2 linked regions of the Actinomadura luzonensis genome follow. Each later gene encodes a partner of the first gene's protein in a complex. Links are inferred from orthologs where the notes say so. Each region holds a gene or a part of one and is shown in the gene's direction. Other genes may lie near its edges.

Region 1 (7,725 bases):
TCGCTCCTCGGCCTGAAGGAGAACGTCATCATCGGTAAGCTCATCCCGGCCGGCACGGGCATGCCCCAGTACCGCAACATCCGGGTGGAGCCGACCGAGGAGGCCAAGGCCGCGATGTACACGGTCGGCGGCTACGACGGCTCGGCGGCCGACTACACCTTCGGCACCGGCAGCGGCGAGGCCGTGCCGCTGGAGGAGTACGACTTCGGCCAGTACAACCGGTAACACCGTTCCGACCGGCGCGCCCGGCCCCCTGGGAACAAGGGGCCGGGCGCGCCGCGTTGTGTCCTGTGGACGGCGGCGCGGGTCGCGGTCCGGTGACGGTTGGCCGTACTGCGAACGTAAGCTCCTGCGGCCCTATATCATTAGGCGACAGCTGTGGATGGGCCGCATTCGGACGAGGCCCCGACGACCCGGAGTGGCATGGCTTAGCGGTCATGCTGCGCCGTTTTGACGTGTCGCTCGGGCCTGGGTAGTCTTGAGCTTCGTGCCCGTCTGCATGCGGGCTCTCGACCGTGCGCTCATCACAAAGCGCAGGACGGTCTTCCGGCTCGTAAACCTCGCGGGACGTCTGCGTGAACAACGCGACACGCCCGAGCGCGGGGGCACCGGGGCGGAGAAAACCAGCAGGTCATGACACCGGCAGAACCTGCGAAACGCACCACCCAATGACGTAACACCGGCCAAGGCACGAAACGGAGTGGCAGTGCCCACTATTCAGCAGTTGGTCCGCAAGGGCCGGCAGGACAAGGTCTCCAAGACCAAGACTCCTGCCCTCAAGGGGAGTCCGCAGCGGCGCGGCGTCTGCCAGCGCGTTTACACCACGACTCCGAAGAAGCCCAACTCGGCACTGCGCAAGGTGGCCCGCGTTCGGCTCACGAACGGCATCGAGGTCACGGCTTACATCCCCGGTGTGGGTCACAACCTTCAGGAGCACTCCATCGTGCTCGTGCGTGGCGGTCGTGTGAAGGACCTGCCTGGTGTTCGCTACAAGATCATCCGCGGTTCGCTCGACACCCAGGGTGTCCGCAACCGCAAGCAGGCCCGCAGCCGCTACGGCGCGAAGAAGGAGAAGAGCTAACAATGCCTCGTAAGGGTTCTCCTGGCCGTCGTCAGCTCATGTCTGACCCGGTGTACAGCTCGCCCCTGGTGACCGCTCTGATCAACAAGGTCCTCCTCGACGGCAAGCGTTCCATCGCGCAGTCGATCGTGTACGGCGCCCTCGAGGGCTGCAGGGAGAAGACCGGCAACGACCCGGTCGTCACCCTGAAGCGCGCGCTCGACAACGTCAAGCCCACCCTCGAGGTCCGCAGCCGCCGTGTCGGTGGCGCGACCTACCAGGTGCCGGTGGAGGTGCGCGCCGCGCGCAGCACCACCCTGGCGCTGCGCTGGCTGGTGCAGTACTCCCGCGCCCGCCGCGAGAAGACCATGACCGAGCGCCTCATGAACGAGCTCCTCGACGCCAGCAACGGCCTCGGGGCGAGCGTCAAGAAGCGCGAGGACACCCACAAGATGGCCGAGTCCAACAAGGCCTTCGCCCACTACCGCTGGTAACCCCGGCGGGTCCGACGAGACGACGAGGACGCGAGTTACAGTGGCCGCTACGACCGCTCTTGACCTGGCCAAGGTCCGCAACATCGGGATCATGGCCCATATCGACGCGGGCAAGACCACCACGACCGAGCGCATCCTGTTCTACACCGGCATCAACTACAAGATCGGTGAGGTCCACGAGGGCGCTGCCACGATGGACTGGATGGAGCAGGAGCAGGAGCGCGGCATCACCATCACGTCCGCCGCGACGACCTGCGAGTGGCTCGGTCACACGATCAACATCATCGACACCCCGGGTCACGTCGACTTCACCATCGAGGTGGAGCGTTCGCTCCGCGTCCTCGACGGCGCGGTCGCCGTGTTCGACGGTGTCGCGGGTGTTGAGCCCCAGTCAGAGACGGTGTGGCGTCAGGCGGACCGCTACAACGTCCCGCGCATCTGTTTCGTGAACAAGATGGACCGGGTCGGCGCGGAGTTCCACCGCTGCGTCGACATGATGGTCAGCCGTCTCGGCGCCACGCCGGCCGTCATCCAGCTCCCGTGGGGCGTCGAGGCCGACTTCAAGGGCGTCATCGACCTCATCAAGATGAAGGCCCTCATCTGGAGCGCCGAGGCTGCCAAGGGCGAGATGTACGACACCGTCGACATCCCGGCCGACCACGCCGACGCCGCCCGTGAGTGGCGCGACCGCCTCATCGAGACGGTCGCCGAGAACGACGACGAGCTGATGGAGCTCTTCCTGGAGGGCACCGAGCCCACCGAGGAGCAGCTGATCGCGGCCCTCCGCCGCGCCACGCTGACCAGCGCCATCAACCCGGTGCTCTGCGGCACCGCGTTCAAGAACAAGGGCGTGCAGCCCCTGCTCGACGCGATCGTCGCCTACCTCCCCGCCCCGACCGACATCCCGGCCTTCAAGGGCCACGCGGTCGGCAACGAGGAGAAGGTGATCGAGCGTCACGCGGACCCGAGCGAGCCGTTCTCCGCGCTGGCCTTCAAGATCGCCAGCGACCCGCACCTGGGCAAGCTCACCTACATCCGCATCTACTCCGGAACGCTCGACACCGGTTCGCAGGTCGTGAACTCGGTGAAGGGCAAGAAGGAGCGGATCGGCAAGATCTACCAGATGCACGCGAACAAGCGTGAGGAGCGCCCGCAGGCGATCGCCGGCCAGATCGTCGCCGTCATGGGTCTGAAGGACACCACGACCGGCGACACCCTGTCCGACCCGTCGAACCAGGTCGTGCTCGAGTCGATGACGTTCCCGGCCCCGGTCATCAACGTCGCCATCGAGCCCAAGACCAAGGGCGACCAGGAGAAGCTCTCGACCGCCATCCAGCGGCTCGCCGAGGAGGACCCGTCCTTCCAGGTCCGCCGCGACGAGGAGACCGGTCAGACGGTCATCTGGGGCATGGGCGAGCTTCACCTGGAGATCCTCGTCGACCGGATGCGCCGCGAGTTCAAGGTCGAGGCCAACGTCGGCCGTCCGCAGGTCGCCTACCGCGAGACCATCCGCCGCAAGGTGGAGAAGGTCGACTACACCCACAAGAAGCAGACCGGTGGTTCCGGCCAGTTCGCGCGGGTGATCATCGACCTGGAGCCGCTGGGCGAGGGCAACGACGGCTACGAGTTCGAGAACAAGGTCTCGGGTGGCCGCGTCCCGAGGGAGTACATCCCCTCGGTCGACGCCGGCGCCCAGGAGGCCGCCGAGTTCGGCGTGCTGGCCGGCTACCCGATGGTGGGCGTGAAGGTGACGCTCCAGGACGGCGCCGCGCACGACGTCGACTCCTCGGAGATGGCCTTCAAGATCGCCGGCTCGATGGCCTTCAAGGAGGCCGCGCGCAAGGCGGACGCCGTTCTTCTCGAGCCGATGATGGCCGTCGAGGTCACCACGCCCGAGGACTACATGGGTGACGTCATCGGCGACCTCAACGGCCGCCGCGGGCAGATCCAGGCGATGGACGAGCGGGCCGGCGCCCGCGTCGTCCAGGCGCTCGTGCCGCTGTCTGAGATGTTCGGCTACGTGGGCGACCTTCGTAGCAAGACGCAGGGGCGCGCGAGCTACAGCATGCAGTTCGACTCCTACGCGGAGGTGCCCCCGGGCATCGCCAAGGAGATCGTCGCGAAGGCCCGGGGCGAGTAGGTTCCGGTCCCTGGCGGGGTGGTGCGAGCCACCCCGCCGCTCCAGGGTCCTGGGACTTCCCGGGCCCGAGTGTGTAGACGAAAGTCAGTCAGATTCTCAAGGAGAGAACCAGTGGCTAAGGCCAAGTTCGAGCGGACCAAGCCGCACATGAACATCGGCACCATTGGGCACATCGACCACGGCAAGACCACGCTGACCGCGGCGATCACCAAGGTGCTCCACGACCGTTACCCCGAGCTGAACAAGGCGACCCCGTTCGACAAGATCGACAAGGCGCCCGAGGAGAAGGCCCGCGGCATCACGATCTCCATCGCGCACGTCGAGTACCAGACCGAGAAGCGCCACTACGCCCACGTGGACTGCCCCGGTCACGCCGACTACGTGAAGAACATGATCACCGGTGCCGCCCAGATGGACGGCGCCATCCTGGTGGTCGCCGCCACCGACGGCCCGATGCCGCAGACGAAGGAGCACGTCCTCCTGGCCCGCCAGGTCGGCGTCCCCTACATCGTCGTGGCCCTCAACAAGGCCGACATGGTGGACGACGAGGAGATCCTGGAGCTCGTCGAGCTCGAGGTCCGCGAGCTCCTCTCCGCCCAGGAGTTCCCCGGCGACGACCTGCCGGTGGTGCGCGTGTCCGCGCTCAAGGCCCTCGAGGGCGACGAGAAGTGGGCCGACAGCATCATCGAGCTCATGAACGCCGTGGACGAGAACGTGCCCGAGCCGCCCCGTGAGACGGACAAGCCGTTCCTCATGCCGGTCGAGGACGTCTTCTCGATCACCGGTCGCGGCACGGTCGTCACCGGCCGTATCGAGCGCGGTGTCGTCAAGGTCAACGAGCAGGTCGACATCATCGGCATCAAGTCCGAGAAGACGACGACCACCGTCACCAGCATCGAGATGTTCAACAAGATGCTCGACGAGGGTCACGCCGGTGACAACGCCGCCCTGCTGCTGCGCGGCATCAAGCGCGAGCAGGTCGAGCGCGGCCAGTGCATCATCAAGCCGGGCACCACGACCCCGCACACCGAGTTCGAGGGCCAGGTCTACATCCTGTCCAAGGACGAGGGCGGCCGGCACACGCCGTTCTTCAACAACTACCGCCCGCAGTTCTACTTCCGCACGACGGACGTGACCGGCGTGGTGAACCTCCCCGAGGGCACCGAGATGGTCATGCCGGGCGACAACACCGAGATGCGCGTTGAGCTGATCCAGCCCATCGCCATGGAGGAAGGCCTCAAGTTCGCGATCCGTGAGGGTGGCCGCACCGTCGGCGCCGGTCGGGTCACGAAGATCATCAAGTAGCTGGACCGTCGGGGCGGCGGCCGGCCCCGGATCCCTCCGGGACCGGCCGCCGCACGACGTCAAGGACCTCGCGCAAAGCGCCGTGATCCAGCAGTCGCTTCGGCCGCAGTGACCGAAGTCACTGCCGGATCACGGAAGAAAAGGCAGATCGACTGCGTCTGCCTCGTGGGGTCACGCAGGCTCGACCTGCATGAACATCAGCGGCAACAGGCCGCACGATACTTTTTCAGACGACAGCGAAGGACACCGAGGCCACTATGGCGGGACAGAAGATCCGCATCCGGCTTAAGGCCTATGACCACGAGGTCATCGACAGCTCGGCCAAGAAGATCGTCGAGACGGTGACGCGGACTGGCGCGAAGGTCGCGGGCCCGGTGCCGCTGCCGACCGAGAAGAACGTGTACTGCGTCATCCGCTCGCCGCACAAGTACAAGGACAGCCGCGAGCACTTCGAGATGCGCACGCACAAGCGGCTGATTGACATCATCGACCCGACCCCCAAGACCGTCGACTCGCTCATGCGGCTCGACCTCCCCGCGGGTGTCGACATTTCGATCAAGCTCTGAGGGAACGCACTGACATGGCTAAGACGATCAAGGGCGTCCTGGGCAAGAAGCTCGGCATGACCCAGGTCTTCGACGCGGACAACCGGATGGTCCCGGTCACCGTGGTCGAGGCCGGTCCGTGTGTGGTGACCCGCGTCCGCACCGCCGAGAAGGACGGCTACGCCGCCGTCCAGCTCGGTTACGGGCAGGTCGACCCCCGGAAGGTCAACAAGCCGCTCGGCGACTACCTGCGCAAGCACGACATCACCCCGCGCCGTTACTTCGCGGAGATCCGCACCGACGACGCGAGCGACTACACCATCGGCCAGGAGCTGCTGGCCGACACCTTCGAGGCCGGCCAGTTCGTCGACGTGACGGGCAAGAGCAAGGGCAAGGGCTTCGCCGGTGTCATGAAGCGGCACGGCTTCGGTGGTCTGGGCGCGTCGCACGGTACGCAGCGCAAGCACCGCTCGCCGGGTTCCATCGGTGGCTGCGCCACCCCGGGCCGCGTATTCAAGGGTCTGCGCATGGCTGGTCGGATGGGCAACGTCCGCACCACCGTGCAGAGCCTCAAGGTTCATTCCGTGGACGCCGAGAAGGGTCTCATCCTCATCAAGGGTGCGATTCCCGGCGCGAACGGCAGCCTGGTCCTCGTCCGTACCGCTGCCAAGAAGGGGGCTGCCAAGTGAGCACCACTATTGACGTCCTCGACGCCAGCGGCGCGAAGACCGGCACCGTCGACCTCCCCGAGGACATCTTCGGGGCGAAGGTCAACATTCCGCTGATCCACCAGGTGGTCGTCGCCCAGCAGGCCGCTCGCCGGCAGGGCACGCACAAGACCAAGACCCGTGGTGAGGTCTCCGGCGGCGGCAAGAAGCCGTACCGCCAGAAGGGCACCGGCCGCGCCCGTCAGGGCTCGACCCGCGCGCCGCAGTTCACCGGCGGTGGCACCGTCCACGGTCCCGTGCCGCGTGACTACTCGCAGCGCACGCCCAAGAAGATGAAGGCCGCCGCGCTGCGCGGCGCCCTGTCGGACCGCGCGAGCGGCAACCGCGTGCACGTCGTCAGCTCGCTGGTCACCGGGGAGACCCCGAAGACCAAGGCGGCGCTGGAGGCCCTGCGCAAGATCACGCAGTCCCCGCGCGTCCTCGTCGTGGTCGACGAGGCCGACGAGCTGACGTGGCTGAGCCTGCGCAACGCGCCCGAGGTCCACCTGCTGGACGCCGGGCAGCTCAACACCTACGACGTGCTCGTGCACGACGACGTGGTCTTCACGCAGGAGGCCTACGACCAGGTCGTCGCTCGCCTGAGCAACAGCGGGAAGGAAGAGGCCTGATGGAGAAGATCGCCGACCCGCGCGACATCATCATCAAGCCGGTCGTCTCCGAGAAGAGCTACGGCCTGATCGATGAGAACAACAAGTACACGTTCCTGGTGAAGAAGACCGCGAACAAGACCCAGGTCAAGATCGCCGTCGAGCAGATCTTCGGGGTCAAGGTCACCAGCGTGAACACGATCAACCGGCAGGGCAAGCGCAAGCGCACCCGCACCGGCTACGGCAAGCGTCCCGACACCAAGCGCGCGATCGTGAGCCTGGTCGAGGGCGATCGGATCGACATCTTCGGTCAGATCGGCTAGCAGCCACAGAAAGAGGCGGGCTCCCGAGGGCCCGCGGGTCGAGACCGCCGCACTCCGGTGCGGCGGGCTCACCCATGTAACCGACGAAGGATGAACGAAAAAGATGGGCATCCGTAAATACAAGCCGACGACTCCGGGTCGCCGCGGTTCGAGTGTCTCGGACTTCTCCGAGATCACCCGCAGCGAGCCCGAGAAGTCGCTGCTTGCGCCCCTTCACAACAAGGGCGGCCGCAACGTACACGGCCGGGTGACCGCACGCCACCAGGGCGGCGGCCACAAGCGCGCCTACCGGATCATCGACTTCCGTAGGCATGACAAGGACGGCATCCCGGCGAAGGTCGCACACATCGAGTACGACCCCAACCGCACCGCCAACATCGCTCTGCTGCACTACGCCGACGGCGAGAAGCGCTACATCATCGCGCCGACGGGCCTCAAGCAGGGCGACCGAATCGAGAACGGCCCCGGGGCCGACATCAAGACCGGCAACTGCCTGCCGCTGCGCAACATCCCGACGGGTACCTTCATCCACGCGGTGGAGCT
Region 2 (4,957 bases), 3.2 Mb from region 1 along the record:
GCGCGGCGGGCATCGGCGCCGAGGAGATCTCCAGGAGGGTGGATCTCCGGCTGGAGCGCCAGAGGATCTTCGACCGGCCGGACGGGCCGGTCTTCTGGGCCGTGATCGACGAGGCGGCGCTCCGCCGCCCCATCGGCGGCGCCGAGGTGATGAAGGCTCAGCTGGAGCACCTCGTCGACCTCATGCGCCAGCCGAACATCACGATCCAGATCATGCCCTTCAGCTTCGGCGGGCACAGCGCGGAGGGAGGGGCGTTCAGCATCCTGCGCTTCCCCGACCCCGACCTGCCGGACGTGGTGTACGTCGAACAGCTCGCCAGCGCCCTCTACCTGGACAAGCGCGAGGACGTGGACCGATACAGCGAGGTCATGGAGCGGCTGTGCGCCGTCAGCACCACGCCGGACGAGACGACCGAGCTGCTGCGGACGATCGCGGACGAGTTCTGACAATGCTATGACCGCGCGGACGTCGTGGTTGGGTGTGCATCTGCCCTAGACTGGACCACCGGCGTTGGATGCCGCCGTGGCGGAGCATGCCCAACACCGCACATGTGGGCGCGGCGCGTGAGCCGACCGAATGGACGCGCCCGCGATCACTCGTAGCTTGATCAAGGAGACCATTCCGTGAAGACCGCTGTCGAGGAGCTCAGCCCCACGCGGGTCAAGCTCACTGTCGAGGTGCCGTTCGACGAGCTGCGCCCGAGCATGGATGCGGCGTACAAGAAGGTCGCGCAGCAGGTGCGCGTCCCCGGGTTCCGGCCTGGCAAGGTCCCGGCCCGCATCATCGAGCAGCGCTTCGGCCGGGCGGTCGTCCTGGAGGAGACCCTCAACGACGCCGTGCCCAAGCTGTACGGCCAGGCCGTCGACGAGGCCGACGTGTTCCCGGTCAGCCAGCCTGACATCGAGGTCACGAAGATCGACGACGGTGAGCAGATCGAGTTCACCGCCGAGGTCGACATCCGGCCCAACTTCGACGTGCCCGACTACCAGGGCATCGAGGTCACCGTCGACTCCGCCGAGGTCACCGACGAGGACGTCGACGCCCAGCTCGACGCGCTGCGCCAGCGTTTCGCCACGCTGACCGGCGTCGAGCGGCCCGCGGCCCGCGGCGACTACGTCGTGATGGACCTGCGCGCCGAGATCGACGGCAAGAACATCGAGGAGCAGGCCGCCAGCGAGGTGTCCTACGAGGTCGGCGCCGGCTCGGTGCTCCAGGGCCTCGACGACGCCCTGGAGGGCATGTCCGCGGGCGAGGAGAAGAGCTTCACGACCGAGCTGGTCGGCGGCGAGAACGCCGGCGAGCAGGCCGAGGTCATCATCAACGTCAAGTCGGTCAAGGAGAAGGTGCTGCCCGAGCTTGACGACGAGTTCGCCCAGCTCGCCAGCGAGTTCGACACGCTCGACGAGCTCAAGACCAGCATCCGCGAGCAGGCCCGCCGCAACAAGCTCATCGACCAGGTCGTGCAGACCCGGGAGAAGGCGCTCGACGCGCTGCTCGACCAGATCGACATCCCGCTGCCCGACAGCGCGCTCAAGGCCGAGATCGACGCCCGCAAGCACAACCTCGACCACCAGATCGCCGAGAGCGGCCTGAGCCGCGAGGCCTTCTTCCGCCTCTACCAGACGACGGAGGAGGAGCGCTTCGCGGAGTTCGACAAGAACTCCGCCCGCGCGCTCAAGGTCGGCTTCGTGCTCGACAAAATCGTCAAGGCCGAGGAGCTGGGCGTCTCCGAGCAGGAGCTGACCAACTTCGTCGTGCGCCGCGCCATGGAGATGGGCGTCCAGCCCAACGAGCTGGCCAAGCACCTGGCCGACAACGACCAGCTCACGCTGGCCATGGTCGAGATCGTCCGTGACAAGGCCAAGTCCGTGATCGGCGACGCCGCCAAGGTCGTCGACAGCGACGGCAACGAGGTCGACCTCAAGGCCATCTACACCGAGATCAACGGCGAGGCCCCCGTCGAGGACGAGGCCCCCGCCGAGGAGCAGGCCGAGGAGAAGGCCGAGGCGTAGCCCTCACCCGATCCCCGCGAGCCCCTGGACACCCGTCCGGGGGCTCCGCCTTTTCCGGTGGCCGCGCGCGCGTCTTCCTCTGAGGTCTTCCTCTGGCGGCTGAGGTCTTCCTCTGGCGGCTCCCACGTCGGCGCGGCGCTGAGACGGCCGTTGCCGGACGCGCGGCGGCCCGGACCCTTCCGGACCGCCGCTCCGGGCCCGTGCCGCGTGCTCCGCCCTCTCAGGGCCCTCCAGGGACATCCCGCGCACGGCCCCTCGCTCCCTCCGGGGCTCGCAAGGGGCCGGGCATGCGCCGTCAGCGAACAGTCCGGCAGAGCGGGCATGACCTGTGGGCGACGCGCGTTAAGGTCACAAGCAAAGCCAATCGATTACGACGCATCGGAAGGTGACGCTGTGACCAGCCCGCCGACCTTCTATCAGCCTGAGTCTCGAGGCCGTGAGAACGGCTCCGCCTTCCGGCTTGAGGACCAGCTTTACCAGCGCCTGCTCCGGGAGCGCATCATCGTGCTGGGGCAGGAGGTCAACGACGAGATCGCCAACCGGATCTGCGCTGAGCTGCTGCTGCTCGCGGCCGACGACCCCGAGCGCGACATCACGCTCTACATCAACTCGCCGGGTGGCTCGGTGAGTGCCGGCATGGCCATCTACGACATGATGGAGTACGTGCCCAACGACGTCTCCACGGTGGTCATGGGCATGGCCGCGTCCATGGGCCAGTTCCTGCTCACCGCGGGCGCCAGGGGCAAGCGCTACGCCCTGCCGCACGCGCGGGTCATGATGCACCAGCCCTCGGGCGGCATCGGCGGCACCGCCGCCGACATCGCGATCCAGGCCGAGCAGATGCTCTACGTGAAGAAGACGCTCGCCGAGCGCATCGCCTTCCACACCGGGCAGTCGCTGGACCAGATCGAGGCCGACTCCGACCGCGACCGCTGGTTCACGGCAGAGGAGGCCAAGGACTACGGCTTCATCGACCACGTGGTCCGCAGCGCGCGACAGGTGCCCTCCGCGGGCCCGGTCTCCTAGGGGGAGCCTGACATGAACATCCAGAGCCGTTACGTTCTCCCCTCCTTCGTCGAGCGCACGTCGTACGGCGTGAAGGAGATGAACCCCTACAACAAGCTCTTCGAGGACCGCATCATCTTCCTCGGCGTGCAGATCGACGACGCGTCGGCCAACGACGTGATGGCCCAGCTCCTCACGCTGGAGTCGCTCGACCCCGACCGTGACATCAGCATCTACATCAACTCGCCGGGCGGCTCCTTCACCGCGATGACGGCGATCTACGACACGATGCAGTTCGTCCGGCCGGAGATCCAGACCGTCTGCCTCGGCCAGGCCGCCTCCGCCGCGGCCGTGCTGCTGGCCGGCGGCACCCCGGGCAAGCGCTTCGCGCTGCCCAACGCCCGGGTGCTGATCCACCAGCCGTCCACCGAGGGCGGCGGCCAGGGCAGCGACATCGAGATCCAGGCCCGCGAGATCCTCCGCATGCGCACGCTGCTGGAGGACATCGTGGCCCGGCACACCGGTAAGGCCTCCGCCGAAGTCCGTAAGGACATCGAACGCGACAAAATTCTCAACGCGGACGAGGCAAAGGCGTATGGTCTGATCGACGACATCATCCCGTCCAGGAAGAAACGAGCTCAGGCCGTGGCTTCCTAGACGAGACGTGACGCACCGGAGCGCTGCCCAATAGGGCACGTTCCGGTGCGACTCGCCGCTAGGGGGCTCACTGAGGGCCCAGAAGACGGTAACGTCGAAACCTGAGCGGTTCGGCCAAGTCCGGAGGATGTCCGGAGACACTGCTCTCGCGAGAGCAGGGCGGTCCCACGCAAAGGAGTATCTGGGGTGGCACGCATCGGCGACGGGGGAGACCTGCTGAAGTGCTCTTTCTGTGGAAAGAGCCAGAAGCAAGTCAAAAAGCTCATTGCCGGTCCAGGCGTCTACATCTGCGATGAGTGCATCGATCTCTGCAACGAGATCATCGAGGAGGAGCTCTCGGAGTCCTCCGAGCTCAAGTGGGACAACCTGCCCAAGCCGAGGGAGATCTACGAGTTCCTCGACGCCTACGTCATCGGTCAGGACAAGGCGAAGAAGGCGCTCTCGGTGGCGGTTTACAACCACTACAAGCGGGTGCAGTCCGGCGACCGGGGCAGAGACGACGGCCTGGAGCTGGCCAAGAGCAACATCTTGTTGCTCGGGCCCACCGGCTCGGGCAAGACGCTGCTGGCGCAGACCCTGGCGAAGATGCTCAACGTGCCCTTCGCCATCGCCGACGCCACGGCGCTCACCGAGGCCGGCTACGTCGGCGAGGACGTCGAGAACATCCTCCTCAAGCTGATCCAGGCCGCCGACTACGACGTCAAGAAGGCCGAGACCGGCATCATCTACATCGACGAGGTCGACAAGATCGCCCGCAAGAGCGAAAACCCGTCGATCACGCGCGACGTCTCCGGTGAGGGCGTGCAGCAGGCGCTGCTGAAGATACTGGAGGGCACCACGGCCTCGGTGCCTCCGCAGGGCGGCCGCAAGCACCCGCACCAGGAGTTCATCCAGATCGACACCACCAACGTGCTGTTCATCTGCGGTGGCGCGTTCGCCGGTCTGGAAAAGATCATCGAGTCGCGCATCGGCAAGAAGGGCATCGGCTTCAACGCGATCATCCGGTCGAAGGAAGAGATCGACACCGCCGACATCTTCGCCGACGTCATGCCGGAGGACCTGCTGAAGTTCGGCATGATCCCCGAGTTCGTCGGCCGCCTGCCGGTCATCACCTCGGTCCACAACCTCGACCGCGAGGCGCTCATCCAGATCCTCACCGAGCCGCGCAACGCGCTGGTCAAGCAGTACCGCAAGCTGCTCGAGCTCGACGGGGTGGAGCTGGAGTTCACCGACGGCGCGCTGGAGGCCATCGCCGACCAGGCCATCCTGCGCGGCACCGGCGC

The links. Proteins that work in one complex are often made in the same cells at the same time.
Region 2: the proteins of rpsG (region 1) and tig are in contact, whole or in part, in a crystal structure (PDB 3GTY), measured with the Thermotoga maritima proteins. The link is inferred for Actinomadura luzonensis from one-to-one orthologs. Residues at the interface, in WP_004081843.1 of Thermotoga maritima: Lys34, Lys52, Lys55, Glu59, Arg62, Gln63, Glu66, Asn67, Lys69, Val71, Arg95, Ala109, Lys110, Lys111, Gly112, Arg113, Pro114, Glu117, Glu121, Ile124, Ala125, Tyr127, Asn128, Asn129, Thr130, Gly131, Lys135, Asp139, Arg142, Met143; in WP_004081061.1 of Thermotoga maritima: Glu122, Val124, Val129, Leu130, Tyr133, Glu188, Gly259, Ile262, Tyr263, Glu266, Ser270, Glu273, Gln274, Glu277, Arg308, Gln311, Ile312, Ser315, Tyr316, Glu325, Arg329, Arg336, Leu363, Phe366, Trp367, Arg373, Leu377, Arg381, Leu384, Glu387.

What each region holds. Positions count from the first base shown.
Region 1 is NZ_JAKRKC020000001.1:3,071,634-3,079,358, forward strand. What follows is about bases 1-2,818. They hold rpsG (30S ribosomal protein S7), read left to right. Parts: upstream 1-1,083; coding sequence 1,084-1,554; downstream 1,555-2,818. Other genes in these bases: MF672_RS14965 (DNA-directed RNA polymerase subunit beta'), read left to right, coding at 1-225; rpsL (30S ribosomal protein S12), read left to right, coding at 707-1,081; fusA (elongation factor G), read left to right, coding at 1,646-2,818. Also shown: more of fusA, read left to right, coding at 2,819-3,694; tuf (elongation factor Tu), read left to right, coding at 3,806-4,999; rpsJ (30S ribosomal protein S10), read left to right, coding at 5,257-5,565; rplC (50S ribosomal protein L3), read left to right, coding at 5,580-6,233; rplD (50S ribosomal protein L4), read left to right, coding at 6,230-6,880; rplW (50S ribosomal protein L23), read left to right, coding at 6,880-7,182; rplB (50S ribosomal protein L2), read left to right, coding at 7,286-7,725.
Region 2 is NZ_JAKRKC020000001.1:6,264,688-6,269,644, reverse strand. The notes cover bases 1-2,817. They hold tig (trigger factor), read left to right. Parts: upstream 1-623; coding sequence 624-2,012; downstream 2,013-2,817. Other genes in these bases: MF672_RS29635 (ClpP family protease), read left to right, coding at 2,406-2,817; MF672_RS29645 (Sco1979 family transcriptional regulator), read left to right, coding at 1-446. Also shown: more of MF672_RS29635, read left to right, coding at 2,818-3,038; MF672_RS29630 (ATP-dependent Clp protease proteolytic subunit), read left to right, coding at 3,051-3,674; ATP-dependent Clp protease ATP-binding subunit ClpX, read left to right, coding at 3,861-4,957. UniProt on the Bacillus subtilis protein: Involved in protein export. Acts as a chaperone by maintaining the newly synthesized protein in an open conformation. Functions as a peptidyl-prolyl cis-trans isomerase.